DNA from 4 places in the Providencia sp. UF-183 genome. Region 1 is predicted to be linked to each of the others. Evidence: predicted binding sites of a transcription regulator. Region 1 holds the regulator's gene; each other region holds the start of a gene.

Region 1 (7,994 bases):
ACCGGATTGATGTTAGCAAGGGTATAGTGAGCTATCAGATAGTCCTGCATGAAAATTCAGCGTAAGATAAATATGACCATATTCAACAATAACAATTGTGCCTTTTTTGACTATTCCACCCGCATGGCGAATCTTTCTTTTTTGCATTGTTTGTGACAAATAAATGTCTTGCTGAACATTCTTTTCGGTCAGCCAGATCCCCCAAACATTTTTTGATATTCCGAGAACAAATTCAACTTTCCATCTCTTACAAACTTGACCAGTAAATGCTTTCGTAATAAAAAAGGAGAATGTTTTTCATTTAAAGGAACAAGAATTTCATCAATATTCTTAGTATACTCACTACCAAGAAGATATTCGTTACTTGGATTCAATTTATCAAATTTATAATACTGAATAGAAACAGTTACCATATAACTTCCCTGTTCAATTACATAACCACCTAACAATCAACTGAAAAACAAGATTGTTTTAGTTAATAAATCTATTATTCGAACCAAATCAATGGTACGCACAGTGCCGTCAGCAATCCCATCGTCCAGTTGAAGATAAACCATGCACGGCGGCTACGAAGAAACAAGCTAATTAGCGAACCAAACCCCATCCAAATAAGGCCTGCCACCAAATTCACAATCACAAAAGCAACACTCATCACAATTATAGATTGAGTAAATAACTCGCCGGGCAGGCTAAACCCGCCAACAGCCCCTAAACCCATCATCCATGCTTTTGGGTTTAAAAACTGCAATAAACCGCCCTGATACCAAGTCACGCTTTTTGCCACTTCGCTATTTTCCTTAAGTGGTGCATAATTTGCTGTTGCGGTTTTCCACGCAAGCCATAAAAGGTAAATACTCCCTGCAATCTTTAAAACGATATGAATAGCAGGATATAGCAGTAAAAGCGCAGCAATCCCAAATGCAGAGAGGTAAAGTATGGACTGCATACCTAGCATGATCCCTAGGCATAATGTGATAGTACGGCGAAAACCATAGTTTGCTGCACTTGAAGTCAGCAACATATTGTTAGGGCCGGGTGTGACTGCTGCAATGAATAGAAATGTAAAAAGTGAAAAAATCAGCCCCAGTGTCATTTATACTTTAATCCTCAAACTCAAATTTGTTTACTTGCATCACAAAAAAATAACAGTATGTTATGTGACTCACAAGAGTCCCCATTAAATAAAATAAGGCTATGTCAGAAAACTTTCGTCCGATAAGTTGGGCTAAGAATCCACACCTCCAAACGTTATTGCCAAGAATTTTTCGCAGGACACCGAAAATTAAACCTCTTTGGCAGAGACTTGAATTGCCTGATGGCGATTTTATCGATCTTGCTTGGAGCGAAAAACCTGAGCTCGCTGCACATAAGCCGCGTTTGGTCATTTTTCATGGCTTAGAAGGCAATTTCAAAAGCCCCTATGCTCACGGTATGCTAGAAAGTGCACAAAACCAAGGCTGGTTAGGTGTGATTATGCATTTTCGGGGTTGCAGCGGCGAGCCCAATCGCCAACAGCGTATCTATCACTCAGGTGAAACCAATGATGCTCGTTATTTCTTACGCTGGCTAAAACAAACTTTTGGTGATGCACCAACAGCCGCTGTCGGTTATTCCCTTGGTGGCAATATGTTAGCGTGTTATCTCGCTGAAAGCGGTCAAAATGCCGATGTAGATGCAGGCGTTGTGGTCTCCGCCCCATTAATGTTGGAAGCCTGTTCATTGCGTATGGAAAAAGGGATTTCCCAATTTTATCAACGCTATCTACTCAATGGCTTAAAGCGTAATGCGACTCGTAAACTGGTTCGCTACCCCGGTTCCTTGCCATTAAATTTGTTACAGCTAAAACAACTGAAACGTATTCGTGAATTTGATGATGTTATCACCGCTCGTATTCATGGCTTTGATGATGCAACGGATTATTATCAGAAATGTAGCGCCCTCCCTAAGCTTGCCTATATTACGAAACCAACGTTAATCATTCATGCCAAAGATGATCCTTTTATGGCACCTGAAGTCGTTCCTGATTTATCCCATTTACCTAAAAACGTGGAATATCAAATGACTGAACACGGTGGCCACGTGGGCTTTGTGAGTGGGACATTAAGAAAGCCTCAAATGTGGCTAGAAACCCGGATTCCACAATGGCTAACTCCTTATTTAAATAAGGAAAAAGAATGATTATTCCTTGGCGAGAGCTTGCGCCTGAAACACTGGATAATCTGATTGAAAGCTATGTGTTACGCGAGGGCACCGACTACGGCGCCCAAGAAAAAAGTCTGCAAGATAAAGTGAACGATGTGAAACGGCAGTTAGTTTCTGGCGAAATTGTGCTAGTCTGGTCAGAATTGCATGAATCCGTTAATTTCATGCCTAAAGCCCGCTAACCCGCTTCGTTCGCTGTTTCTGAAATAGTGGCCATAAGCGCAACACAGGGAGTCCGCTATGTCCAAAAAACACCCGATTATTGCCATCACTGGTTCAAGCGGTGCTGGCACGACCTCAACTAGCCAAGCATTCCGTAAAATATTCCATCAATTAAATATCCAATCTGCTACGCTAGAAGGTGACAGCTTTCATCGCTATACGCGTCCTGAAATGGATATGGCAATCCGTAAAGCCAGAGAACAAGGCCGCCATATTAGTTATTTTGGCCCAGAAGCCAATGACTTTGCGCTACTTGAGCAAACACTGGTGGATTACGCCAAAACGGGCTGTGGAAAATCACGAAAATACCTACACACCTACGACGAAGCCGTGCCTTATGGTTTACAACCGGGTACATTCACCCCTTGGGAATCGTTGCCAGAAAAAACGGATGTGCTGTTTTATGAAGGCTTACACGGTGGGATAGTGACACCTGAGCACAATGTTGCGCAACATGTTGATTTACTTGTCGGTGTTGTGCCTATCGTGAACTTAGAGTGGATACAAAAGCTTATCCGTGACACCACTGAGCGCGGGCACTCCCGAGAAGCGGTAATGGATTCAGTGGTACGTTCGATGGGGGATTACATTAACTACATCACGCCGCAATTTTCTCGTACCCACATTAACTTCCAACGCGTACCGACTGTGGATACCTCAAACCCGTTTTCAGCGAAAGCCATTCCTTCACAGGATGAAAGTTTTATTGTTATTCGTTTTCGTGGGCTTGAGCAGATCGATTTTCCCTACCTGCTATCAATGATATCAGGCTCTTTTATCTCTGCGATGAATACTATTGTCGTGCCTGGCGGGAAATTAGGTCTCGCGATGGAATTAATTATGACGCCAATAGTCGAAAAACTCATTAGCCAGAAACATAGCTAAATTGTTTTTTAATTATTAAACAAGATGCTTACCAATAATTAAGATAAGCATCTTTAAATTCAAATATATTAATAATAATTAAATTTATTTTTAATTTTTTATTTCAAAGCTATGGGTCACTTCGACAGTTTTTTCCAACATCAACGCGACCGAACAATATTTTTCAGCCGAAAGTTGAACGGCACGTTCAACGGCTTTATCCGTTAATTCATTCCCTGTTACAATAAAATGCAGATGGATTTTAACGAAATAACGTGGCGCCTCTTCACGGCGCTGAGAGGTTAATTTCACTTCACAGTCGGTAATATCATTACGGCCTTTTTGTAAGATGGATACCACGTCAATTGCGCTACAGCCACCCGCAGCCATTAATACCATCTCCATTGGGCTTGGTGCTTTATCGCCTGCGTTACCGTCCATCATCACTTGGTGGCCTGACGCTGACTCACCTAAAAAAGAGAGTCCTTCTACCCATTTAACTCTTGCTTCCATTTTATTCCCCTTGAAATGAAATCGATTTAAAGGCTACATTGTTCCATAGATATAATGAATGTTATATCAGCTTTATTCTGCTGAAGCGATACAGGGAAGACTTTCTGTATTGGATATGCTACAAACAATACTTAGTTGATAGGATTAAGATCAAAACTCAACGTTGTATTTGATTATATTATAGTGTTGATATCAGTTTGTTTACCCTAACCATGAAAAGCGGTTGATGCAATGTTGCTCTTCCTGTTATTTAGGGTATATAAGACAAATTAATATGCTAAGCTAGTGACTTTAAAGCCAGCCTTTCTGGTACGCTTTCCGGATGGCTGCAATAACATACAGAGGATAACGCTAATGGTTCTCGGCAAGCCACAAACAGACCCTACTCTTGAATGGTTTTTGTCACACTGCCATATTCATAAGTATCCATCCAAGAGCACACTGATCCATCAGGGTGAGAAAGCAGAAACCCTTTACTACATCGTTAAAGGTTCAGTGGCTGTTTTAATCAAAGATGAAGAAGGCAAAGAAATGATCCTCTCCTACCTGAATCAGGGGGATTTCATTGGTGAGCTTGGATTATTTGAAGAAGGGCAAGAACGTACTGCGTGGGTTAGAGCAAAAATCGCCTGCGAAGTTGCTGAAATTTCTTACAAAAAATTCCGTCAATTGATTCAGGTTAACCCTGATATCTTAATGCGCCTCTCTGCGCAAATGGCAAGCCGCCTGCAAACCACGTCAGAAAAAGTGGGCAACCTCGCCTTCTTAGACGTAACTGGCCGTATTGCACAAACGTTACTGAATCTAGCCAAACAACCTGATGCCATGACGCATCCAGACGGGATGCAAATCAAAATCACCCGTCAGGAAATTGGCCAAATCGTTGGTTGTTCCCGTGAAACTGTCGGCCGTATTTTGAAAATGCTGGAAGATCAAAACTTAATCTCTGCGCATGGTAAAACCATTGTTGTTTACGGTACACGATAATTAACCTTTCGCCTCACTCCCTTGGTGGGGCGCACACTTTCAAATAGCGTTGTATCATCGATATAACGCTATTTTCCCAAAATACGATTATTTTATATATCATTTTTTAATGAGTATCGTTTCTTTATATTTTCTCTATTTAGCTCTCTATAAAATAATAATTATAATATTAAGTAGGGTTATATTTATGAAAATTACACTTAGCAATTTGTCAGGTCATTCCGATATTTTTAAAAACATTAGTAATTCCGATGATTTTATAAAGAAAATCTTTACTGTTACTGCTTCATCGAGAAAAGAACCATTATCCACTCAGCGGCAATCTAAACCATCACATGCTTGTAGCCTAGAAAGCATTGACTCAGCTTATGAAAGTGATTCAGAAAGTATAAAGGATACTAAATTATTACACTCTGACGAATTTAAGTATAAAGTTGATCAACTGAAAGGTCGATTATATAAGTTTTATGCATCTACTTTTTATAATGAGCAAGATGCCAATTCGCTAATAAAAGAAAATCAGACAATTTTTGAAAATTTCAATCGCGCTGATGAAGAAATGCATGGATATGCCAATTTTTTATATCGGTACGTTAAAATTCCAGGGGTTAATATCAACACTCCAGAAATAAAGGATGAAATCATAAAAAACTATCATCCACCTAGGCAACTAGAAAATAAAAACGGTACTAAAATCCCCTTAATAATTCAAAGAAACACAAAAGAAATTATTAATGTTAATTCCCCATTAGAGCAAGTTAAACAAAAAACAACGCCTTTTTCTCAAAAAAAAATTACATATGTACACTATAGAGTTGCTGACAATATTCAAGAGCATTCTAAATCAACCCCTCTACCTAAAAGCACTTTTGATTTTAAGGGGAATATATTACAAACAAAAACATCAGCATTAAGAACACAATATATCAAGCAACATTACAAACTATCTAACAAATCTACGCCATTAGACCATAAAGAACGAAAACCTCACTTAAATAGGAATGTCACTTCAATTAAAAACTCTGACTTAATAAAAATAAGCAATAGCATTAAAAAAGAAAAAAGACTAATTATGGAAATGAATTCACTTAAAGATAATATCTTTGAAATACAAAAACAAATTCACATTAATGATAATTTATTGAACGAATTAAAAAAATAAATCATTCAATAAAGTGTTTTCTTTTTTCATTTAAAACCATCATTAAGTCAATGATTAATTACATCTTATCAACATAACAATGTCATAAGATAAAACCAACATATTGAATAGGTTAATAATTTCAATATTAAGCATGAATATTTAATTAATAAATTACTTTTTAGTATTAATATAGGATATGACTATGAAAACTAATCCCCAGAACAATACCACAACTAGCTCACTATACAAAGAAATTTCATCAACTGGAGCTACAAGAGAAACACCCACTATTATACAAAAAATTAAAAATATAAAAGTAAATAACCCATTCTCATCTTTTCGTTTTAACAAAAAAGATGTGGAATCAAAGTTTCACATAAACCTAACAGAAAATGAATCACAGGAAAAAGAATTAAATTTATTCCATACATTAAACTCAAACAAAAAAACAATATCCACCCTCGAAAATAAGCTAATAGAAAAATCTTTTAAGATCCCACAATTCATCAAAGATTTAACAAATAAAATAGAAAAATCCATTAATAACTTGTTAGATAAGAATAGTTTTTTTAGTGAAAATCCCGCTACAGATGAAATCATCGAAAAGCAAAATGAAACAATAGGCTACCTTAAACATTACCAAGATTTATTAGACAGAAATGAAAAATTAACAAATAAACAAGAAGAGCTAAAAAACGAAATTGATGATCTGAAATCATCCATAAGATATGAGTCAAAAATAAGAGGAATTTCACACTTAAAAAAAGAAAGTAAATACCTTTCTTCATTAGAAGAAGAAGTATCAAAAGAGATTAACATGGAAGAAAAGAATGAAAAATTGGAAAGTTTAATTAACATGCAAACGACAGTAAAAAATTTACTAACTGGTGAACTAAAAGACATAAAAAATAAAATTCACAATATTACATTGGATAAAAGTGCTCTAGAAAAAAACATTTTAGCTATAAAAAAACCAATAATGAGCGAATTTTTAGTTACTTACGATGAAGACAATACGCCTATATACCATGATGAATCTCACAACTTTGATTTTGATGATGTATTTGAAAAAAAATCGGAAGTAGAAAACACAAAAAACAATGAAAATATTGATAATTTAATATTTGAAAATAATTCATTATATAATCTAATAGATGAGTTAGTTAAAAACAAAATTAATTCAACAAGTATGTTCCATGAATTAAAGCTTAAAAATGATATAAAAGATCATGAAATTAAAGCACTAAGGGAAATACTTGCTAATAAAGAGAAAATGATGACCTCTATTAGTCTCACTTCATTATCTTCTGGTTACAGTTCCGATAATGAGGCTAATAACCTTACACCAGACACTAAGGTTAATGAGAAAAAAACAGCTCAAAAAAAAGAGAAACTAAAAAATAAATACCCTTTAGCCAAGAATAAAAAAGTAAATAAATATTCACATGAACATAAAGTTCAATGCCTAGCTGCTGGAATACCCAGTAATAGCTCAGAAGAGCAATTACAAGCACGGTTAGAGGACCAAGCTAAGATGAAAAAAATGCCATTACCAGCTCAATAGCCGTTATAAAAAACAATTTTTTAATAAGTTGCAGAAATCATTCTGCAACTTATCTTTCACTTATTTCAGCAACTTCCCGATCGCCGTCTCTAATTTCGCCATACCGCTGTTGATTTCTTCTTCAGAAATAATCAGTGAAGGCGTAAAACGCAGTACATTAGTGCCTGCATTTAACATCATTAAGCCTTCTACAGCACTGGCTTGCAAAACATCTTTCGAACGGTTTAATAGTTTGCCATCTAACTCCGCGCCGATTAATAACCCCATTCCTCTGATCTCGGAGAAAATGCCATATTTATCGTTCAGCTTATTTAAATGAGCAACGAATAGCTCGCGACGTTTTTCGACACCTTTTAACACTTCTTCAGTATTAATAATATCAAATGCCGCATTACCTACCGCGCAAGCTAATGGGTTACCACCATAAGTCGTCCCATGAGAACCGACTTCCATGGTTTTCGCGATTTCTTCTGTGGTGATCATTGCACTAATTGGAAA
Region 2 (7,994 bases), on a different contig from region 1:
AGCAAACGTTGGCCATCACAAGAGTTGATGGATAATAAAGATGTTGAAGGTAACAACCAAATTCCAGGCTGGGGAATGGATGCGTTAAAATTCTTATTTGAAGAGCGTGGTATTAAAGCAATTGGACATGAAACGTTTGATACCGATGCTGCGAAGGATTTTCGAAAAAATAATGCATTACTGGGTGAATATTACGTTTTAGAACAAGATACTTACCAAGTGGAGTTACTGGCAAACTTGGACAAAGTACCGACTCGCGGGGCAGTTATTTTTAATATTGTGGCTAAACCTAATAATGCGAGCGGATTTCCTGTGCGCTCATTTGCCATCCTTCCCTAAATATTGAAGTTTTATTACCAGCCATCATGAAGTATGGCTGGTGATAAACTGCAATTATTCCTACAAGACTAATACTACCCAGATTGCGGCTAAGAGCATGCATAACGCGGCAACAATGCCTCCCGATTTTGCAAACTCACTAAACGATATTTTCACACCATAAGCCGCAGCTTGTTCAACAACAATAATACCGGCAAGGCTACCAAAAACTAATAAATTGCTTGAAAAACCAGAGCCAAGTACTAATGCAGCACCAAGCGAATCTGCATTTCCATCAGGTGTTAAAAATGGTACAAGTAGCATGACGGAGGGGTTATTTCCTACGATTGTGCTGAGCACACCAGTCACTAAGAACAATGCCAGAGGGTTATTTAAATCGACACCATGAGCACGTAAATCATTGAGGAGTTGCTGAGGAATTCCTGTTGACGCAAAGGCCGCATTAACGACAAATAATCCCATAATTAAGAGTAATAAATTCCCATCGACTAATTTAAGCATATCGCTAGATGCAATTGAACGGTTCAATAATAAGAACCCTGCGGCAGTAAGGGCAATTAATTCTCTAGGAATATCGCTAATGATAAATGCGATAATAACGGCAAATGTAATAATCCCTGCCTTGGTTGTTTCCCATACATTTAATGTTTCTTGAGTTGTTGGTGCTTTTGTTTGCATTTCATCCTTAGCAATGTACCAGCGATTGCGGTACAACCAAACGAGGACTAGCCATGTAATGGGTAACGAAATTAAGGCAGGGATTGCTGAGGCTTCTAATAAACCGACAAATGAGATGTCGAGTCCTTGAGCTGCAATCATATTCTGCGGGCTGCCAATTAATGAGCCAGCAGCACCGTTATTTGCTGCGAAACAAAAGCCTAATAAAAATGGGATAGGGTTTAAACCACGGGATAAGCTAATTGAAACTAATAATGGTGTCATGGCAACAACCACGACATCATTAGTTAATAGAGCAGAAAGGATCCCGCCAACACCGATTAATACCGCTAAAAGTGCCGGAGGAGAAACCTTTAACATCGCAACTCGGTTCGCTGTCCAGCTATAAAAGCCAGATACAACAAACGATGCAGATACCACCATTAAACCGAATAACATGCCAATTGTTCGATAATCAATGGCATTCCAAGCATGTGGTGGGGTAATACTACCGATAGCCATCATGGCTAAGGCGCCAATAACAGCAGCTCCCGTTCTGTCTACTTTAAAACCGGGCAACTTACCAAAGCCCATAGCAATATAAACCAAAAGAAAAACAATAATGGTTAAAGTCATTGTGTTCACATTTTAATGAATAAATTTAAGGATAATTTATCGGTGAATATCTTTTGAATCAAGGTTAAATATTCTTTTGATAATAATAAGTTGCAGTAAATCTTATTCTCAATCATCGCAAAAAGATAGAAAATTTAAAATAAGATGAATGCTAAGCCGACATATTCAGCTCAATATTCATTTCATTTGTGCTTTTTTGAAATATTCAGCGAGTGAAAATTAATTACAAAACTAAATCCAACAACAGTAAAAAGGCTAATTTAGCTTTTAAGAGATCTAAAAAATCGTGAATATGAAAATAATTCGTGATCAAGATCTCTATTCTGAAAATTAAGTTAAGGATTCCAGTGTGACTAAAGTCACATTTTTTGTTTATTTTGATTAAAAAATCGTCTTTGTAGTAAAGCCACACTGCATATTTGTGAAGCTGATCAATATTTATGAGGGGATAGATAGGGTATTTGGGTGATGTTCATCACATAAAGCCCGCGTGGTACGCATCTGACAAAGGTCATGTTAGAGTGAAAGTGTCGAAAAATTCACTAACGTTATTTGGCGATAACGTTACAACCTTATCGTTCTCGTACCACGGGGTTCTATCATGGTAACATCAAATATCAAATTAAAGGTACAGAATTTTGGGCGTTTCCTCAGTAATATGGTCATGCCTAATATCGGTGCTTTCATTGCGTGGGGTTTAATTACCGCGCTCTTTATCCCTACGGGCTGGTGGCCAAATGAAACATTGGCACAGCTTGTCGGCCCAATGATCACCTATTTATTACCGCTGCTCATTGGCTATACGGGCGGGCGCCTAGTTGGCGGTGAGCGCGGGGGGATTGTTGGGGCAATTACCACTATGGGGGTGATTGTTGGTGCCGACATGCCAATGTTTATGGGGGCAATGATAGCAGGGCCACTCGGTGGTTTTGCAATTAAACGCTTTGACCGTTGGATTGATGGCAAAGTGAAAACTGGCTTTGAAATGCTTGTGAATAACTTTTCATCTGGCATTATCGGCATGCTTTTGGCAATACTCGCATACCTTGCTATAGGTCCACTGGTTGCTGGTCTATCTAAAGTATTGGCAGCGGGCGTTAACGTGATGGTGGAAAACAACTTACTGCCGCTGACATCAATATTTGTTGAACCTGCAAAAATTCTCTTTCTAAACAATGCGATAAATCACGGGATTTTTTCCCCATTAGGCATTCAGCAAGCCACTGAAACAGGTGCTTCTATTTTCTTCTTAATTGAAGCAAATCCAGGTCCAGGACTAGGTGTGTTACTTGCATATATGTTTTTCGGTAAGGGAAATGCAAAACAATCAGCACCCGGGGCTGCAATCATCCACTTTTTTGGTGGGATACACGAAATCTATTTTCCATATGTTTTAATGAATCCGCGCTTAATTCTTGCCGTTATTCTGGGGGGCATGACAGGCGTGTTTGTGATGAACTTATTCCATGCTGGTTTAGTATCGCCAGCCTCTCCAGGGTCAATCTTTGCAGTTTTACTGATGACACCAAAATCATCATTAATTGGTGTTATTTTATCCGTCACGAGTGCAACAGTCGTTTCCTTCTTAGTTTCTGCAATCTTATTAAAAAGAACCCGTGTTGGTGATGATGATGAATTAGATAATGCGACGAAAAAAATGCGTGATATGAAAACGCAGTCTAAATCATCAAATAAAGAGGCAACGAATAACCATTCAAGCGTTAATCTTGCAAATGTGCAAAATATCATTGTTGCTTGTGATGCCGGTATGGGCTCGAGTGCTATGGGGGCAGGTGTATTAGCTAAAAAAGTTCGTGATGCAGGGCTATTTGATATTAATGTCACCAATATGGCTATTAATGACCTTCCTGCGGATGTTGATATTGTTATCACTCATAAAGACCTCACTGAAAGAGCTAAAACATTTGCACCTAATGCAATGCATATTTCTTTAGCAAATTTCTTAGACGGTCAAACGTATAATGATCTCGTCACTAATTTAATTGCGAAAAAGCATCCTACTGCTGCAAATGACGGGCGTTTAATTAAGCAGACTATTGTAGCCGCAAATGACGAATCTTTTGATGTTGAAGATAAAGATGAAGCATTGTTTACACTCAGTGCTAAGCATATTCATTTAAATTTATCGGCGAAAAATAAAATACAAGCAATCCAATTTGCAGGGCAAAAATTAGTTGAAGGTGGATATGTTGAGCCTGACTATATTGATGCGATGTTGGCGAGAGAAAAATTAACGTCAACCTACCTTGGTGAGTCCATTGCAGTCCCACATGGAACCATTGAAGCGAAAGACCGTGTTTTAAAAACTGGCATTGTTATTTGCCAATATCCAGATGGTGTGCAATTTGGGGATGAACCCGATGAAATTGCTCGCCTCGTTATTGGTATAGCAGCACAAAATAATGAGCATATTGAAGTGATTACACGAATTACCTCAGCACTGGATGAGGATGGTGTTATCGAGAAATTGTGTAATACCCAAAATATTCAAGAAGTGCTCGAAATTTTAGCATCACAAAGTGCAGCGTAAGGAGAATAACAATGAAAGTCATTCATTTTGGTGCAGGAAATATCGGTCGTGGTTTTATTGGAAAAGTACTCGCAGATGCGAATTCACAACTTACATTTACCGATGTTAACCAACCTTTAATTGATCAATTAGAGCATCAACAGTCGTATCAGGTACATGTTGTTGGTCAAGAAAGTCGTATTGAAAAAGTGCAGCATGTGCACGCAATTAATTCTAATGACCCAAAGACAATCGAATATATCGCTACTGCGGATATGGTAACAACTGCAGTCGGCCCGCAAATCCTTGAAAAGATAGCAGGGACTTTAGCGCAAGGTATTACGTTAAGAAATACGTTAAATAACCAAAAACCACTCAACATTATAGCATGTGAAAATATGGTAAGAGGGACAAGCCAATTAAGGCAGCATGTTCTTGCACAATTGCCTGTAGAAATACATGGGTGGGTTGAACAACATATTGGTTTTGTCGACTCGGCGGTTGACCGTATTGTTCCTCCTATGGATGCGGCAAACGATGACCCTCTTTCGGTCACCGTCGAATCATTCAGTGAGTGGATTGTCGACAAAACACAATTTGTTGGCAATATTCCGAGCATTGATGGGATGGAGCTAACGGATAATTTAATGGCATTTGTTGAGCGCAAACTATTCACGTTAAATACAGGTCATGCGATTACTGCTTACCTAGGTCAGTTATATGGGCATCAAACAATTAGTGATGCTATTAATGACCCTAAAGTTCATGCTGTTGTAAAAGCAGCTATGGAAGAAAGCGGGCGAGTTTTAATTCAGAGATATGGATTTAACGCCGATAAGCACCAGCAATATATTGAAAAAATATTAAGCCGTTTTGCAAACCCCTATTTAAAGGATGATGTTAGCCGAGTAGGGCGTCAACCTATCCGTAAACTCAGCCCAGAAGATAGGTTGATTAAACCGTTACTAGGGACGTTTGAGTACCAATTACCTAATAATAATCTGATAATTGGTATTGCAGCTGCGCTTCATTTTAGGTGCTCTAATGATCCTCAGGCCATTGAGCTAGTTGAATTAATTAACGAAAATGGCATCTATCAGGCTACTATGGAGCTATGCGGTTTGCAGCAATACCCTGCCATTGTTGATAAAATTTGTACTCAATATGAGTTAATAAAGTTGAGTAATAAACAATAATTCGGGTAATAGGCTAATTATTGAGGTTCAATCACTTTATGGTTATTAGCGAATGAATATTAAGCAGGTGGCCATAAAGTGACAAAAAAAATTATTATGGAAAATAAGCAAGACATTGAAAATCATATCCTTGAGCGGTTAAACCAACGGCCTGAAATTCATTTATTTATTCAGGAGGTTATAACGCTAATTTCTCAAGCAATTGATAAGTTAATGTTAAAAGTATTTAGGAAGGATGATTATGCTGTAAAATATGCAGTTGAGCCTCTTTTGACAGGTAATGGACCATTAGGTGATTTATCTGTGCGTTTGAAACTGTTATTTGCTTTGGGGGCCATAACGCGTGAAACCTATGAAGATATTGAATTATTTCTAGCATTAAATGATTCTTTATCTTTCCAAGAATTAAAATTAGATTATATTGATGATGAAATAATCGGCAGTATTAAAATGTTGCACTGCATGGGTCCATTACCTGAAATGATGCGTTTTGATCAGCCTGAAGATATGGTAGATAAACAGCTAATTGATTTGCAAAAGCAGCGCTATCAGCAAATGGTCAAGTCGTCTTTGGTGTTATCTGTTGCTGATTTAATCGCACAAATACTAGAAACTGATGTTTTTTAATCAACGATTGGATTTATAATTTTTTTCTCTAAAAGCTTCGCTTATCTATTTACTTCATTATATAAATATGTTTGAAATACAAGTATGTATAATCGAACTTAATATGGTTTAAACATGAATATTATTATTACTCATGAAGTCACTCAAGAAGATAGAGATGAATTACTTACAGGGCTGCGTAGCTATAACACCCAGTATTTAGATGCTTCCCGCTTTGGTCAATTAGGCGTGTATTTTAAAGATGGTGATGGTGTGATGCAGGGCGGCTTAATTGCGACAGTAAGAGCTAATTGGTTATGTATTGATTATTTATGGGTAAGTGAATCAGCGAGAAAAGAAGGGATAGGTAGTCAATTAATGCAAACAGCTGAACTTGAGGCGTCGAAAATAGGCTGTCTTCATGCTTTGGTTGATACTTTTAGTTTTCAAGCACTGCCATTTTATCAAAAATTAGGTTATATCCAGCAAATGTCCCTGCCAGATTTCCCCGAAACAGGAATGCAATCTCATTATTTGACTAAAATGAATTTAAAATAAATTTTTGATTGTTTTCACTACTCACATTTGAAAACAATCTACTCCATTTGTTTGGATATTTTTATTAGCACTAGCGGATGGGTCAACAGGTAAATTTAATTGATTTATCCAGCATGCTAGACTTTGTTTTGCATTTAATCTTATCCCAGCATTTTTATCATGAACTGAGCGAATGTTTATTGTTGAGTATTCCATCAGTTTATTATCCACAAAGATAAATACTCTGTCAGCTTTCTGGTTCGGTTGTTCAGCTAATAACTGGTCGGCATAAAAGAATAAATCATACTGGCCCCGAGTGGCTGAACTCTTAGGTATCCCTTCAATGTGAATGACTTCAGCTTTACTCATTCCAGAAATAACGACTAAAGACGGCTCTTCTTTTGTGCAAGCTAAAAGCAAAAGAGGCAAAAAAAGAAGAATGACAATTTTTTTCATTGAGTATTATCCAGTAAATACGCGTAACAGAATTGATAATAGAAGGTTCTATTCATGATCAAAATGATTAGATGAAAAATAGGATTTTTCTACTCGCAGCGATTCAATCAGCCATTTTTTGCGTTATATTTCTTCACATTGACTTTCAATATTCACTCGGCGGGCTACGATATAAATGATTAAGTGGCGTAGGTATGGTCGATTAGGTATATTGACTTAAACTTTTAATTGGTAATTTAAATGAATGAATCAAGCGGTTTGATAATTGCAGAAACGATAATTAATGTAAACAGCATCATGTTTTCAGATAATGCATTCTTTCTGCCTATCTATATTTTCAGAGCAGTAAATATCATTTATCAGGTGCATTTATTAATGTGATTTCCGTTAACATTGTATATTTGAGGGGGGAGCTCAACATTAGGTTAAATGGTGATTGCGAAAGCGACAAGAGTTACATAGATTGCAGATAAGACCAAGGTCACGCCTATGATTGTTCTAGCGAAGAGGCAGAAAACACTACTCGGTGGTGATTTTGGAAATAGAGCTGAAAAGCTCCAATAAGCAAGCCACAGGAGTAAAAAGGCAGCAAATAAAAGATAAATAACGGTAAATGACACTACGTATGCCCCAATCTTTAAGTTAGGTAGATGATTGCTATGATGCAACGTACGCTATGATCATACCAAGCATACACATGATGACTATAAGGCATATTCCAGCGATAACTCGAATAAAAGACCAGAAAGTATTGGTTCGGCCTATATTCCAAAAGCAAAAAAATACTGCAATTCCTAATATGATTTCATAAATAATCAGTTCAGCCATGACGACGCACACATCCATATGATTAAGTGATTAACAATATACATAAGTCAAATATCAATAGCTATCAATTAAAGACTAAAGTTCTATCGACCACAATAACTTTTTGATTAGCATTTCCATTCGTGGATGATAGCTAACGGTAACCATTTTTTCTTTGCCTGCGTTTTCACCTTCTTTTATCGTTTTAATTTCATTGAGGATGAACTGAT
Region 3 (7,994 bases), on a different contig from region 1:
GTGACATAACATCCAATAAGAGGATAACGAGCCATAATGGATTTTAGTTTAAAAAGTGCATTTTTGAAAAACTTTCTGGGAAATTCCCCCGATTGGTACAAACTTGCGATTATTATATTCCTGATAATCAACCCAATTGTTTTCTATTTTGCCAGCCCATTTATCGCGGGATGGCTATTGGTGATTGAATTTATATTCACACTCGCAATGGCATTAAAGTGCTACCCATTACAACCCGGTGGCTTACTCGCTATCGAGGCAGTTCTTATTGGCATGACAAGCCCTGCACAGATTTCCCATGAAATCAGTAACAACCTTGAAGTGGTTTTACTGCTGATCTTTATGGTGGCAGGCATCTATTTTATGAAGCAGCTTTTGTTATTTGTTTTCACCAAATTACTAATAAACGTCCGTTCTAAACGAATTCTGTCATTAGCTTTTTGCTTAGCAAGTGCGTTTTTATCTGCTTTTTTAGATGCGTTAACCGTTATAGCTGTCGTGATCAGCGTTTCCATTGGTTTCTATTCTATTTACCATCAATATGCCTCCAATCAGCACAGTGATATTGACCTGCAAAATGATGGATTTATCGATAGCTGCGAGCAAAAACAAACGTTAGAACAATTTCGCGCGTTTTTGCGTAGCTTAATGATGCATGCAGGGATCGGTACGGCACTCGGCGGTGTGATGACTATGGTCGGCGAGCCCCAAAACTTAATCATTGCAAAACATGTTAATTGGGATTTCATCACCTTCTACCTACGCATGGCGCCTGTCACTATCCCTGTTTTCCTATGTGGTTTAATCGTTTGTTTTCTCGTTGAAAAATTCAAACTGTTTGGTTATGGTGCCGAATTGCCAGATAGTGTTCGCCAAATTTTAACCGACCACGATAAAAAAATGACAGCAAAGCGCACGAAAAAGGAACAAGCGCAGTTATGGGTACAAGGGTTAATTGGTATTTGGCTAATCGTCGCTTTAGCGTTCCACTTGGCTGAAGTTGGGCTTATCGGTTTATCTGTGATTGTGTTAGCGACTACATTTTGTGGTATTACTGAAGAACATGCGTTAGGTAAAGCGTTTGAAGAAGCGCTCCCATTCACCGCATTATTAACCGTCTTTTTCAGTATTGTTGCCGTTATTATTGATCAACAGCTATTCACGCCTTTTATTCAGTTTGTTTTGCAATCATCTGAATCTTCTCAGCTATCACTGTTTTATCTGTTTAACGGGTTGTTATCCGCTGTATCTGATAACGTCTTTGTGGGTACTGTGTACATCACGGAAGCAATGAAGGCGGCGAATGAAGGGCTTATTTCATCTGAGCAATACCAGTTTTTAGCCGTGGCTATCAATACAGGGACAAACCTCCCTTCTGTTGCAACACCGAATGGGCAAGCCGCATTCTTGTTCTTATTAACCTCCGCACTCTCACCATTAATTCGTTTATCATATGGTCGAATGGTTTGGATGGCTCTGCCTTATACTATTGTCATGACCATTGTGGGCTTATTAGGCGTAGAATACTGGCTCGTACCAGTTACCCATTGGATGGAGTCCATCGGTTTGATAACTTTTGGATAGGGATTATACTCAACATCAATCAGGCGTTTTATCAGCGCCTGATTGTAATGTTAGGTAAAACCTAACTCGAATCGGTATTTATTTTGCTTTAGGTGCTTTTTTTATCAGGCAGATAGGGGCAAAATGTGCGCATCACTCAATTAGGATATCTCAAGTATGTTCCGATTTTTTAACTACTGCTCACAAGGACGAGGCGCATGGCTATTGATGGCCTTTACAGCCTTTATGTTAGAGTGTGCGGCATTATATTTTCAACATGTTATGAAGCTACAACCTTGTGTAATGTGTATTTATGAACGCGTTGCATTGCTGGGTGTTATGTTTGCAGGCTTAATTGGCGCGATCGCCCCCCGAAATATCATTATCCGCTGGGTAGCTATTGTTGTTTGGATTTACGCAGCATGGCGTGGTTTAGATCTCGCATGGGAACACACCATGCTGCAACTTTACCCTTCTCCATTTGCGTCTTGTGATTTCTTTGTCAACTTCCCAGATTGGCTACCATTACAAGAATGGGTGCCTGCGATGTTCGAAGCGACGGGTGACTGCGCGGTGAGGCAGTGGGCATTTTTAGGCCTTGATATGCCACAGTGGTTGATTGGTATTTTTGCTGCTTATATTTTAGTGGCAGTTATTGTGTTAATTAGCCAGTTTTTCCCTGCTAAAAAATCGTTTTAATCACAAACAAATTCACTAAATGCAAAAAGCCCCAAATTAAAGGGGCTTTTCTTTTATTAGGCTGAAATAAACATTAAATACAGGCACCACTTTGGATAGCATTTGCGGCACAACGTCTACCATTAGCAAATTGGCAAACTGCCGTTTTATCGCCATTTAATTCAAGTGTTAATGCAGGCAATCCTCCCGCAGAGACACAAGCTTCTTGGATTCCAGGTCCTAAATTAACCACTTGCTTTGCATACTGAGCTGCTGAGTTATCAACGGTTTTATTCACTTCTGAGCTTCCACAAGCCGATAACATCACTGACATTACACCCGCAACAGCAACTGCCATCACAGGTTTTAATAACTGGCTGACCTTACGCCCCATGCTCTTTTTCTCCTATAAAACCGCTGTCATCCCTTGCACTTAATGCGTGCTGCTTTTTGAAAATAAATTGATGACTAAAACACCAACTATAATTAATAGCATACCAATAATTGCAGGTAAATCGAGTTTTTGGTTATAAATAAAAATTGCAGCGACTGAAACTAATACGATCCCTAAACCAGACCAAATAGCATAAGCTATCCCCAGTGGCATCACTTTCACTACCTGTGATAATCCCCAGAAAGAAACACCATAACCAATAATGACGATTAATGACGACCAAAAGCGGCTAAACCCATCAGAAGCTTTTAATGTAGTGGTTGCAATTACTTCTGCAATAATAGACATCAAAAGAAAACTTAACCCTTTCATTGTTGTTCCTTATTGTTGTATTAAAAAATAAAATATAGCGATAAAACAGAAAAAAGCTCCGTATGCTTTAAAAGCACTACAGAGCTTATTTAACAGGCAATTAATTTAACGTATTAATGTTGTGCGGCTGGAGTCAGTTTATCACTCAATGTTTGGCTATAACGTCTGAATAAATAGAGACACAAAATAAATGCTATTGCGCCAATAACCGCACCCACGTAACCAATTCGCGTCATACCCATATGCACAATCACTTGGTTACCTAGCAACGCCCCGCCACCGATCCCAATATTAAAGATACCCGAGAAGATAGCCATGGCTAAATCCGTTGCATCCGGTGCCAAATCAATCACTTTCACCTGCATGCCTAAACTAATGCACATCATCGCAATTCCCCAGAACACGGACAAGGTTATCAGTGACCAGGCGTTGCCCCCCATAGGCAACAGCAACAACAGGCATAGCGTCATTAAAGCTATCGCGGATGGCAAGAATATTAATGAAAGTTTTGTACTATAGCGGCTAAAAATAACGCTACCAATAATACCTGCTGCGCCAAAAATAAGCAGTAATACCGTCGCAAAGTTTTGGCTTTGATGTGCTACATCGCGGACAAAAGGCTCAATATAGCTGTATGCTGCAAAGTGTGCTGTCACCACTAACACAGTTAAAGCAAACATCCCTACCAACGCAGGGCGCTTAAATAATACAGGGAGGCTTTTCAATGAACCTGAATGTTCACTTGGTAAGCGTGGTAGGAAACGGATCAGTGCAACCATTGTGAATAGCGCCACAACACCTATACACAAGAAAGTCACCCGCCAGCCTAAAAACTGCCCAATAACACGACCAATTGGTAGACCTAAAACAGTGGCTAATGCGGTCCCCGTTGCGAGTAACCCTAGTGCCTGTGCTTTTTTTCCTGCGGGGGCAACACGAATGGCCAAAGAAGCCGTAATCGACCAGAAGACTGCATGTGATAAAGCAACCCCCACACGCCCAATAATCAGCACATCAAAGTTCCACGCAAAACCCGTAACAATATGGCTAATAATAAAAATAACAAACAAGAATCCCAGTAACTTACGACGTTCTATTTTACTGGTTAATAACATTAATGGTAATGACATCAACGCTACCACCCACGCATATATGGTGATCATCAACCCTGTATGCGCTACCGTCATGTCAAAACTGGCCGCAATATCACTTAATAATGCAACAGGCACGAACTCTGTTGTATTAAAAACGAATGCAGCAACCGCTAGCGCTAAAACGCGGATCCAAGCGGTTTTTCTCGATACTTGTGTCATTATTTATCTTGCCTTCAGTTTTCCATAAGCTAATGACACAAATCGGTTACCGACTTGTGATGATGGCCTAAGGGAAACATATGTTTAGAACTAAACTGAACGATTAAGCGGTGTTTTATTGCTCTACACGCCATATTTTTGTGAATTGTATCACAACTATTTAGCTATTTTAAAGCTCACTCTTGATATTGATAATCAACCTCAAAGCACTAAACTCCAATAATAATCTTTTCTAAAAAGCATCACGACAAAAAACTGGCCAATATTTCCAAAACATTAATCAAATGCATCAGAATTTGCATGCTTTATATTCGATTGCATACATCTTATTTATCTGAAAGCACATATTATTTTTTCTATGCTACAATCCATAAAATTACTTTTTATCTTAAAGGATCGATTTAATGAAAACCCATTTTCCTACTGAGCCTGATGTCCAAGCACTTGCCGATGAAGTGACCTGCTTAAAGAATCTAGTGACTCATATGCTTAAAGCAATTGGCCAAGCTGATGCAGGTAAAATTTTGATCAAAATGCAACGTGAAGTTGCTCAAATGGAAGACGAAAAACAAGCAGAAACCTATACAAGCATCTTAGAACAAATTAAAACTGGCTATCGCCAATAGATTATTTAGCGATAAATGCTATTTAAAGCACAAAAGTATTCAAGAATGGATTAACTGCACAAATAACTAAGTTTTTGTTATCAAAATCATCTATCTTTATTTACGAATTAAACCATTCTTTATTCATTTAGCTCCCCCTTCAAAACCCTATGAAGGGGGCTTTTTTTTGCTTTTAATTATTGCCCTGCTTGCGTAAACAGGCTATTGCAGTAGTTCGCGTACTCATCCACTGTTGTATTCTTCGTTTGCTTATCCCAACTTTTTTGCTCTTCGAAAGCCCAAACGCGAAAGACCTGCCCTACGTTTGCACCAGACATCCCGACTTCTTTGTAAATTCGGTGGTAAAACCCTTGGTTTGATTGGTAAATTTCAAATTTAATGGGAATAAGTCGCGCAGGGTTAGGCTCTGTTTGAAAAGAGTTACCGAAGAGTATTGTTTTAACAAGTATGTCCATGTATTGGCTCCCATATGAAATTAAACACAAGCAAAATTACCCATAGTTAGAGTTAATATAGCTTATTGTGGAAGATATTAATGCCTCGTTATCAAATAAATAGGTATTTTTACGTGATAACAATAAATGACGAGTCAGTTTTAGCTGATTTTCTAGAAATTCATATTCTGGTTTTAATTCGCGGGTATGCAATACAGCTCAGTTTCCCAATCTTCATAGGGCGGTTCGACAACATATGAATGGTCATCATACCAACGAATATAGTCTGTTGCGCGTTTTTGCGCATGTTTGAAATTAGTGACATCTCCATTTTCATCAAGCTCTAGGGTATTGATTAAGATGGCATACACTTGCTCAACTAAACTAGGATTGTCAGCGCATAGTTCGACATAATCAACATCACTTAACATGTAGTGGCTACCACTAGTCATAAAATACGCAAAAGTTCTCAGTGCACCACTGACACTCTGTGAAAGTTTCATTACTATCCCTATGCATACACAATAAAAAAGCCACTTCACATGAAGTGGCTTTCTAGACTATTTTAAATATTCGCCTGAGCGAAGTGCTTCAATTCGTTTGTCTAATGGTGGGTGAGACAGGAATAATTCACTAAATGCCTTACCACGACCATTAATACAAAATGCCATCAAACGCCCTTCTTCTTGCGGTTCATAACTCGTTTTCAGCCTTTGCAGTGCCGCGATCATTTTTTCGCGCCCCACTAATTTTGCAGAGCCTGCATCAGCATGGAATTCACGGTAGCGAGAGAACCACATAGTAATAATGCTCGCTAAAATACCAAATACAATTTCCAATACCATTGAAACCGCAAAGTAAACCATTGGGTTACCGTTGCTACTCTCACTTTCGTTATCATTGTTTGACATAAAACCTGCCGCTAATTGGGCAATGATACGAGAAATAAAGATAACAAAGGTATTCACAACACCTTGCAGTAACGTCATTGTCACCATATCACCATTGGCGATATGACTGATTTCATGGGCAATAACCGCTTCTGCTTCATCGCGGCTCATATTTTCAAGTAACCCAGTGCTCACTGCAACTAACGATGCATCACGGCGAGCCCCTGTTGCAAAAGCATTAATATCAGGTGCATGGTAAATCGCTACTTGTGGCATTTGAATGCCCACTTGCTGCGCTTGACGCTGTACCGTCGTCATTAGCCACTGTTCAGTTTGGTTACGCGGGTTTTCAATAACTTCACCCCCCACCGATTTCAGTGCCATCCATTTAGACATCAGCAATGAAATAAAAGCACCGCCGAAACCAAACAAGCCCGCCATAATCAGCAAGCCTTGAACGCTACTTCCACGAATACCGGTTAAACTCAAAATTATTCCAAACACAAACATTACTGCTAAGTTCGTGAGCAAGAATAAAGCAATTCTCATCATTTTTTTGCATTCCTTGGTAAAAACTAAGATCACGTAGAATTTACTTTATAAATAAGGTTTTTTCACACTATTTCAAGTCAATTAACACGAAAACAGTAAAAAATAACATAACTTTACACTAAGAGGTTAAAAAATGGGAAAGCACTCCCTATGCCTTTCATCTTATTTAGCATCCAATTTTTAAATATTTGTTTTAAAAGGGTCAATTCATAACCATTTCAATTTAAACTACTTTTTAATTGAATCGAGAAAGCTAATTATTGAAGGGTATGAATCTTAATAATGTATTTATCGGCTCTTTTGAGCTCTTTCTTAGCCTGATAAGCAATAGTTAGGATTTCGTTTACAAAAAATAATGCCACACAGCGGTGGCATTATCATCACAATATAATAGGGAAACAGCAAAAAACGCGTGTCCTAATTGGCTTTCTCTTTAGCTACTTTTGCTGCTTTTTCTTTAGTTGCTTTAGCTGATTCTTTAGCGGCTTTAGCAGGTTCTTTATCTGTTGCCTTAGTTGCTTTTTCTTTCACTGCTTTTTCTTTATCTGCTTTGCTTGCCTTTTCTTTTGTTTCTTTCACTGCATCTTTTTTATCCGATGCTTTTGAGGCCTTTTCTTTTGTTTCTTTCACTGTATCTTTTTTATCTGCGGCTTTTGAGGCCTTTTCTTTTGTCTCTTTCACGACATCTTTATCAGCCGCTTTAGACGCTTTTTCTTTTACTGCTTTTGCAGATTCTTTATCCGCTGCTTTGGACGCTTTTTCCTTTGTTTCCTTCACAACATCTTTATCTGCGGCTTTGGAGGCTTTCTCTTTGACTGTTTTTGCGCTATCTGAGGCTTTATCTGACGCTTTTGTCGCTTTATCACTCGCAGTTTTGCTTGCTTTGTCCCCTGTCGATTTAATTGAATCAGATACAGAAGGTTTGCTGGATTGTTTCGCCACTCCCGCACCAATTACAGCACCAGCTGCGCCCGCTTTGCTGTTTATATCGTTTTTTAATTCAATGGTACACACTTGCTCTGAACGGCTAGTCGAACCATCGTTACAAATAAATTTGCCATCTTCACAGCGGTCTATCCCACCTTTACTGCCCGAGCAAGGATAATTTCTTGCACTGGCGCTGTTGACCGCAGAGACCATCATGACACTAACAGCTATTAATCCTAAAAGTA
Region 4 (7,994 bases), on a different contig from region 1:
AATTTCGACGATACCGGGCAAAGACTTTACGAAATCGCTCTTTTTCAATCTTTGTGCGAACGGTAATATTAAGCCGGGTAAATATAAAGGTGCGATTAACGTCTCTGTATTGGTAGAGTAGCAGCGTTAACTCAATCAAAAATCAGACCTGCTTCGGCAGGTTTTTTTGTTATGAGCATCGATTAAGGATATACCCAAGACTCTGGTTTATTATAAATACCACATTCATCATCCATGACTTTAGCATTTAGTTTTTTTGCGATTTCTAGCATTTTTATATAGAGAGCAGTATCAGGCCATGTGGTATAAACTCTACCGTTATCCCACTCAAGCCAAGGCTCATCATAGGTGCTATTTCCGATCCATATTGCATTAAATTCACCGTTAATAGCATTTATTTTTAGCTCAGGGTCTTGCTCAACAAGAGCTATCCACTCGTCGCTACTGATTGGATTGCTTTCACTATCAAACCAGCATTCAGCACGAGTAATATGAAATTCAACGCCCATACAGTCATCCTTATTAAATTGGTGGGAAATAAAATATCACTTAAATATATAATCTGAAAGTGTGCTTTGCTTCAATTTGCACTCCCGCTAAGCTAACATTACTGAAACTAATTGATGGGATGGTGAGATGAAAGGATACATAGCTGCTAGCTTGCTAATGATGATGTGCTTTGGTTTTAATGCGCACTCTAGCAATAGCATTGACTCATTAGCATCAGATGGGAACAGGTCTGATTATGGCGATTGGGATTTTATTTATGCTGAAAAAATGAGTTATGAGTTATGTAAGCTGTCGGCAGAGGTCATTTACGTATCTGGCACAATCAACCATAACATGACATCAGTGACTAATTTTGAACACGCGTACACATCAATGACACGTACACCAAAGCATGTAGTTAGGATTGATTGCAACGGCCATGGTGGAAATATAATGATATTGACCGCTGATTATATTGCTCAATAGTTAATCTAGCCCGTCCTTGGGCTGTGATTCGCTCTCTATATAAACATTATGCCCCATATCACACATTACGCCTCTTAACTGAGGTCTTTTGCTTTGTTATAAACAAGAACAGTAACACTTCCCCTAAAACAAATGGTTAAATCTCTCTCATTAATTTATGGGGGATTTATGACCGAAGATGAACAAAATAAAAAGAACGACGCTCAATTGAATTCGTTCTTTCGCTCAGTCACTAAAGAGAAGTTTTCTGAGTTTATGCAGCTAAAAGGCGTTGACATCCTAACCTGCAAGATGTGCGGTAGTGACAAAATATCAATGCCAGCAATAAGGCATGTCTCAGAAGATGGCTCTCCATCTCATCTAATACCAACAAGGGTAAAACAGTTAGATTTCAATAGTGATTATTTTTTGACTAACTATACTTACAGGGTATTATGCGCGAACAACCGCAGGAGCTTCACTTTGTTAATTACCCAGTACAAACGTCGATAAACAGCAGCGTAGTAACTTGGACTGGATCGGTAATCTGCCGCAAGCTGTTTAATGAAGATGACGAGTTTGGTGATTTAATTGTTGAGATACCGCCGAGAGATTGGGGCTTGCTAGATATCGTCGTCACAGAGCAATTACCACGATGCAAGGGGGAGAATGAAGTTAAGAGAGTACCGAGCGCAACGACCGATGCGTACATTCTACGAAACAATTCAATTCTATCACCCCTCATTCGGAAACATTCACTTAGTCAGTTTGCAGATAGAGCCTAAAGTTTTGGGTGGCGTTGAGTATCAGCAGTGTAACTTTGAGCTAGCAGAGAGCCAGTAAAGCAAAACACCGATTATCGATACTTCGGTTAAGTTTAGCCGGGCCGCACAGGACTTTAAGAAGCAACTGAAGAAATGGAAGTCTAATACGAGAATGAAACCAATATCCGCTTGCGAGTTGATGAAAATGGCATCACTGAAGGACTAGCGCGCACGCCTAATAAGATAGTTTTGCAGGGCTGTAGAAATCGCTATCAGGCAATGGATAGAGCCCAATGGTTAGAAGCTTTTCTTTTTTATCGAATCGGTATATTAAACGTCAAGATTTAGCACCGGTTGTTGATATATTAAGATATAAGTCGCCACCATCCGCAAGCTTGTACGGCTTATCTTGCGCTTTCGCTGCTTCTACTTGTTTAACATTTAGCTTCATAGAGGGTATTGAGTGTGAGTAAAATATACGATACCACCAATACTACCCCCGAAAATTTGTTTATAGCAGTATAGATTGGTTTAGCTCAGTTTAGTGTGGATGATTGTTACGCTTGGTTTTATGAGGGTTTTGTTTAGGTGGGAATAGGTCGGTTGAGTCTATTGTGGTGTCCCCTGCAGGAATCGAACCTGCAACTAGCCCTTAGGAGGGGCTCGTTATATCCATTTAACTAAGGGGACTTTGAGCTTATTACTAAGCAGGGTTTGCATTTTACTGTCCACTTCCAATGGAATCAAGTTGTTACGGTGAATTAATTCAATTTATTGTGAAGATCGTTTTTTTGTTTGTTTTTTCGTACTAGTTTTGTCTAATAACTATTTCAGTTGCTGGTTTTATTTTGCTATGACTATAATCAATAGATGCGTGAAAGTTAACGTAAATTTAACAAGCTATGGGAAAATGTTAAGTGCAAAACTAGCTTAATTATCGGTCAATATTGAATTTTGGAGTGGGGAAATGCCAGAGATCGCTACATTATTTGCTTTTGGTCTAATTGCTCTTGGAATGGTATTAACGCCGGGTCCGAATATGATTTATTTAGTTTCTCGGTCTATTTGCCAAGGTCGACAAGCTGGGTTTATTTCACTTGCAGGTGTCGCACTCGGATTTGTTTTTTATATGTTATGCGCGGCCTTTGGTATCACCGCTTTTATCTTTGCAATTCCTTATGCGTATGATGTGTTACGAATTGCAGGGGCGATGTACTTGCTCTATTTAGCGTGGCAGGCAGTTAAGCCTAATGGGCGTTCAGCTTTCCAACTCCAAATATTGGATATCGATAGCCCTAGAAAACTTTTTATGATGGGGTTTTTAACGAATATCGCTAATCCTAAAATCGCGATTATGTATTTATCTTTACTGCCGCAATTTATTACACCAGATCATGGCAGTGTGTTGGTGCAATCAATGATATTAGGAACAATCCAAATATTGGTTAGCTTAACAATCAATGGGCTTATCGTGATTACAGCGGGAGCTATTTCATTATTACTGACTCGTCGTCCAACGTGGCAGTTAATTCAACGGTGGCTAATGGGGACAGTTTTGGCTGGGCTAGCCATCAAGATACTGGTTGAATCCAAAAAATAATTGTAAGGAGGAGTGTGGTCATGCGGCTTATTCTTTCATTTGATGTTTTTCAATTTGATAATTGATTTCTTAATTTACAGAAATATAAAGTAATGGTTTTTGTGCTAATTGCTCATAATTCTTATAATAATGGCATGATTAACTAGGGTATAATTAAAAGTTCATCTGTATAATCACTCAAAACGGTTAACAAAATTAATTTTTTCACCTTATTATTATCAAATTCGTGAATATTGTGGAAAGTACCATAGCAGGACGGTGCAGGGAATGGAGAGGGTGTTATGAAGTTTCGCATGACTAGCGTTTTTCTAGCGGGTGTATTAATTGCAGGTTGTGCAAGTAATATTGACCCGGATACGCAAGAACGTTCAGACCCATTAGAGGGTTTTAACCGAGCAATGTTTAATTTCAACTACAATGTTTTAGACCCTTATGTCTTAAGACCTGTTGCTGTAGCTTGGAATGATTATGTTCCTATGCCTGCGCGTAATGGCTTATCCAACTTCTTTGTTAACCTTGAAGAACCCGCGAGTATGCTGAATAGTTTCTTGCGCGGGGAAGTGACTCAAGGTTTTAAACACTTTAACCGCTTCTTCCTAAATACTGTCTTTGGTATGGGTGGGTTGATTGATGTGGCAACAATGGCAAACCCGCAGTTAGCCAAAGAAGATCCTAAACGTTTCGGTAATACACTTGGCTACTATGATGTCGGTTATGGCCCTTATGTCGTTTTACCCGGATATGGGAGCGCAACACCACGTGAGGAAGGTGGGGATTTAGCGGATGGTTTATACCCAATGTTAAGTTACCTGACATTTTGGATGTCCGCTGGTAAATGGGCGCTTGAAGGGATAGAAACAAGAGCACGACTGCTGGATTCAGATGGATTACTTAAAAACTCTTCAGACCCGTACTTGATGATGCGTGAAGCTTACTTCCAACGAAATGATTTCTTATCAAATGGCGGCGTATTGAAAGCAACTGAAAACCCAAATGCGGCTGCGATTGAAGGGGATCTTGATTCGATTGATTAATTTAGTGAATTGACTCAGGAAGGTTTATCACTCTCTTGTCTGTATTAAAACGTGAGAGTGATAAATTAACAGCTAGTCATTGTCTCGCTTTCCTCGTTGGGTAACAGTGTCAATCAAGGCGATTACCCCTAACACCCCAATAAATCCTACTGTAAATAATGTTCCCATAAAACCTCCTACGTTTTTGTCATTGTGGCCTCTTTTGTACTTTTACTGCGAATGTATCGCATTAATAATACAGTTTGATGAATGGATACGTATTTTTTGTGTATCTGTATTCTAAAATATGTGTATAGATTGTGCTTGCAAATAAGAACATTCAGAGAAAGAAAGGTAATCTAATGAAATATAAAAGGAATTATCTTAAAAGAAGCTTATAAGGCTAATTTTCAACGTGAAAACAGTTGTTAGAATGCAAATTATTTATTTAACAATTAATCTACATATATGAGTAGTAAGGTGTCAAGATAAATTTATGATAGGGATGTTTTTTTGAATAGTGGGATAGTAGGGCTATCAGGGAGTTGCCTCCCCGATAGTTAAGCATTCGATTTATTAGAATGCGTAGTTAAAGTTCACGCCGTATAACCAAGCAGAGCCTTCAGATTTGAAGCGAGTAGTTGTGCTTGGATCACCTTCTTTTAGCATTTCATTGATATTGACTTTTTTGCCATACATATAGGCAATACCAACGTCAACAGAGGCATTTTCATTAAATGCATAGGTTGTACCCGCACTTAACCAATAGCGGTCTTGGTCAGGAATCGAAATAGAGCGGTATTCTGAACGTACAGGAGTTTGGTCATAGGCAATACCTGTACGGAAAGTCCAACTGTCATCATAAAAATAAGTAGTACCAAGTGCTAAACGCCAAGCATCTTTAAAGTGCTCAGGTTTATGAAACAGTTCTTTACCATTGCTTTTTTGATAAGCTGTGAGTTCTTTAAACTCACTCCAGCCTGTATAGGCTGCACTATAGTGTAGAGCCCATTTTGGTGCGACTTTATGGTAACCAGAAAACTCCCAGATATCTGGTAGGTTAAGATCCAATTTTCCTTTAACGCTAGAACCAGCCAGTCCACCTGCCATTGCTGGTAAGTCATTTGAGAATTTGCCATCCTCAAATTTAACTTTAACCTTTGAGCGGTAAGTTAAGCTTAGGCGGTTATCTTGGTTGAATTCATATAAAACACCTGCATTCCAGCCATAACCCCAGTCATCACCTTTTAATTTCGCAGCAGTTGTACTTGGTGTAACACCTAATGCCGGAGGAAGCTTTGCAGCTCCTATACCTACATGACGAGTAATTTCAGCATCAGCATAGACAGCGTTAGCACCTAAACCAAAGCTAAAATTATCATTTAGGCGGTATGCACCACTTAAATTTAAGTTAACAGTTTTTAAATCAGTTTTTCCGCCAACAGGCCCACCTGCATAACTTTTTGGAAAATCGGTCGCTAAACCGAAGTTTGTTGTCATGGACGTACCAACAGCCCATTTATCATTAATTGGGAAAATAAAATGCGCATTAGGCACAACGGCACTTGGCGCGATATCATTAGCAGTAAATGCGCTGTTATCACGACCTTTAATATCAACACTTGGGTCAATATACACCGCGCCTACAGACAGAGATGGTCGGTCAAATAGCATCATCGCAGCAGGGTTACGGCTCCCTTCACTTGCGTTGTCGCCCATCGCACCAGCTCCCGAAAATGCGCGTCCCAGTGCGGATGTAGAATATTCATTTAGTAAGAAACCCGCCGCGCCGGCGTTAGAAGATACAATTGCCACTGCTATTGCTAAAGCTGATTTCGAAAACAGGTTTTTCTGGCTCATGACCAAAACCCTCTTATGTTTTATTTTAAATAAAGCGACTTCTATCGCAAGAAGCGCAGAATTGTAGGGTCCATTGCCGTCATGACAAATCAGACCAGTTACTAGAGTATAGGTCTGACCACCCAATATGTTGCAAGCTTGTTTTGTATTTATTGTGACTTCGTTTTCAAAAATGCGATGTATTTAACAAAATAGCAACATTGGGTGACTGTTTTGGAGTAATAAATAATCAAATACGGGGTAAGATCAAACTTATGTTTAATTATTAGCAATAAGTTTTGATACATACTGGTTTTTACCACTTTTTCAGCGTTATGATAGCCACTTAACAGTTTGTTTATTTGGAGAGTAAAATGACTGATGCGATTAACCGTTGTAGTGCGGATGAAACAGCAGCTTGCTGTTGTGTGGATGTAGGCACAGTGCTGGATAATAAAGACTGTACTGCGTCGTATCAGCATGTTTTTGCCACCCAAGGTGAAGCGGAATCCATGTTGAAGATGCTCACAGAAAAAGCGAAGTCTGTTGAGTCAGATCCCTGTGCGATTAATCATACTTTTAAACAAGTTGATGGCGGTGTTGAACTGAGCGCAGAATTTAGTTTTAGCTGTGAAGCTGAAAGTCTGATTTTTCAGTTAGGCCTTCGTTAATCAAACGTTTGAATTCATTAAGTGAACCCTTCTATAGTGATAGCACCTTTTATTAGATGCTAAGTAATAGAAGGGTTTTTTATATTTGTTAAATCCATTCCTTTTCTTTTCAGCACTATTTTTATACCAACTTGCGTGCGCGCTCCCATTTTTTAGTCAATGCAATTGATAATTGTGAAAGTTATGTTAACAATCATTACAGGTCAGACCTCTTTCGGCCCATCGTGAAAAAATAAACAATAATTTTTATTTATGCTTTGCAGGAGCGACCATGAATCAACATTCCCACCATGGTGACAGTACATATTCAACAAAAGAGCGCATTGCCATTGTTAGTGGCTTACGTTTACCGTTTGCAAAGCAGTCAACGGCCTATCAAGGCATTGCTGCTGTGGATTTAGGCAAAGCGGTTGTCGCTGAATTATTAATTCGTAGCGATTTAGATAATCAGCTGATTGAACAACTTGTCTTTGGTCAAGTGGTTCAAATGCCTGAAGCACCCAACATTGCGCGGGAAATAGTGCTTGGCACAGGGATGAGCGTTTCAACGGATGCATACAGTGTTTCAAGGGCGTGTGCGACAAGCTTTCAAGCCATTGTGAATGTGGCTCAAAGTATGATGGTTGGGGATATTTCCGTTGGGGTTGCGGGCGGGGCTGACTCTTCTTCAGTTTTACCAATAGGCGTTTCAAAAAAATTAGCAGCAACGTTACTTGCACTGAGTAAGGCAAAGTCGGTTGGGCAAAAATTATCGCTTATCACAAAATTACGCTTAAAAGACTTAATGCCCGTTGCGCCTGGAGTAGCTGAATACTCGACAGGGCTTCGCATGGGGGACACCGCGGAGCAAATGGCGAAAAGCTACCACATCACGAGAGAACAACAAGATGAGTTAGCGCATCGTTCCCACGTTCTTGCGGCTAAAGCGTGGGAAGGTGGTTTATTGAATGATGAAGTCATGACGGCGTATATGCCACCTTTTAAGCAAGCCTTTTCGCAAGATAACAATGTACGAGGTAACTCCGTCTTATCTTCTTACGCTAAATTAAAACCTGCATTTGACCGCAAGCATGGCAGTGTCACCGCGGCGAATAGCACGCCTTTAACAGATGGTGCAGCCGCTGTATTGATGATGACAGAATCAAGGGCAAAA

The links. The regulator CRP, encoded in region 1, controls carbon source genes, mostly activating them, when cyclic AMP is high. The targets are predictions, from matches to a motif close to ATGTGANNNNNNTCACAT.
Region 2: a site for CRP is predicted at 2,096-2,113, ahead of AC4IFT_RS04350 (PTS mannitol transporter subunit IICBA). Genes of this name have one in related genera too.
Region 3: a site for CRP is predicted at 4,459-4,476, ahead of AC4IFT_RS08575 (sugar transporter). Genes of this name have one in related genera too.
Region 4: a site for CRP is predicted at 6,364-6,381, ahead of fadL (long-chain fatty acid transporter FadL). Genes of this name have one in related genera too.

Annotation. Positions count from the first base shown of each region.
Region 1 covers NZ_JBSICD010000017.1:84,427-92,420, reverse strand. The annotation lists gene AC4IFT_RS15810 (hypothetical protein) at 189-413, opposite strand; gene AC4IFT_RS15805 (LysE family translocator) at 488-1,093, opposite strand; gene AC4IFT_RS15800 (hydrolase) at 1,195-2,178, shown strand; gene AC4IFT_RS15795 (YheU family protein) at 2,175-2,384, shown strand; gene AC4IFT_RS15790 (phosphoribulokinase) at 2,443-3,309, shown strand; gene AC4IFT_RS15785 (OsmC family protein) at 3,400-3,801, opposite strand; gene crp (cAMP-activated global transcriptional regulator CRP) at 4,156-4,788, shown strand; gene AC4IFT_RS15775 (hypothetical protein) at 4,976-5,950, shown strand; gene AC4IFT_RS15770 (hypothetical protein) at 6,135-7,496, shown strand; gene AC4IFT_RS15765 (aspartate aminotransferase family protein) at 7,557-7,994, opposite strand, start outside.
Region 2 covers NZ_JBSICD010000004.1:8,127-16,120, forward strand. The annotation lists gene AC4IFT_RS04340 (cyclase family protein) at 1-339, shown strand, start outside; gene AC4IFT_RS04345 (ArsB/NhaD family transporter) at 400-1,632, opposite strand; gene AC4IFT_RS04350 (PTS mannitol transporter subunit IICBA) at 2,234-4,183, shown strand; gene AC4IFT_RS04355 (mannitol-1-phosphate 5-dehydrogenase) at 4,195-5,358, shown strand; gene AC4IFT_RS04360 (MltR family transcriptional regulator) at 5,437-5,985, shown strand; gene AC4IFT_RS04365 (GNAT family N-acetyltransferase) at 6,100-6,522, shown strand; gene AC4IFT_RS04370 (hypothetical protein) at 6,544-6,957, opposite strand; gene AC4IFT_RS04375 (hypothetical protein) at 7,861-7,994, opposite strand, start outside.
Region 3 covers NZ_JBSICD010000007.1:76,980-84,973, forward strand. The annotation lists gene nhaB (sodium/proton antiporter NhaB) at 37-1,584, shown strand; gene dsbB (disulfide bond formation protein DsbB) at 1,741-2,262, shown strand; gene AC4IFT_RS08565 (DUF333 domain-containing protein) at 2,336-2,635, opposite strand; gene AC4IFT_RS08570 (DMT family transporter) at 2,675-3,007, opposite strand; gene AC4IFT_RS08575 (sugar transporter) at 3,121-4,320, opposite strand; gene AC4IFT_RS08580 (DUF2594 family protein) at 4,725-4,946, shown strand; gene AC4IFT_RS08585 (hypothetical protein) at 5,123-5,401, opposite strand; gene AC4IFT_RS08590 (DUF7677 family protein) at 5,575-5,883, opposite strand; gene htpX (protease HtpX) at 5,941-6,822, opposite strand; gene AC4IFT_RS08600 (YdcA family protein) at 7,240-7,994, opposite strand, start outside.
Region 4 covers NZ_JBSICD010000004.1:18,626-26,619, forward strand. The annotation lists gene AC4IFT_RS04390 (hypothetical protein) at 1-121, shown strand, start outside; gene AC4IFT_RS04395 (hypothetical protein) at 183-509, opposite strand; gene AC4IFT_RS04400 (hypothetical protein) at 637-975, shown strand; gene AC4IFT_RS04405 (hypothetical protein) at 1,144-1,467, shown strand; partial or broken gene AC4IFT_RS04410 (hypothetical protein) at 1,419-1,610, shown strand; gene AC4IFT_RS04415 (hypothetical protein) at 1,624-1,797, shown strand; partial or broken gene AC4IFT_RS04420 (Arm DNA-binding domain-containing protein) at 2,059-2,169, opposite strand; tRNA gene AC4IFT_RS04425 (tRNA-Arg) at 2,334-2,408, opposite strand; gene AC4IFT_RS04430 (LysE family translocator) at 2,686-3,318, shown strand; gene mlaA (phospholipid-binding lipoprotein MlaA) at 3,600-4,352, shown strand; gene fadL (long-chain fatty acid transporter FadL) at 4,908-6,191, opposite strand; gene AC4IFT_RS04445 (YfcZ/YiiS family protein) at 6,545-6,841, shown strand; gene fadI (acetyl-CoA C-acyltransferase FadI) at 7,113-7,994, shown strand, end outside.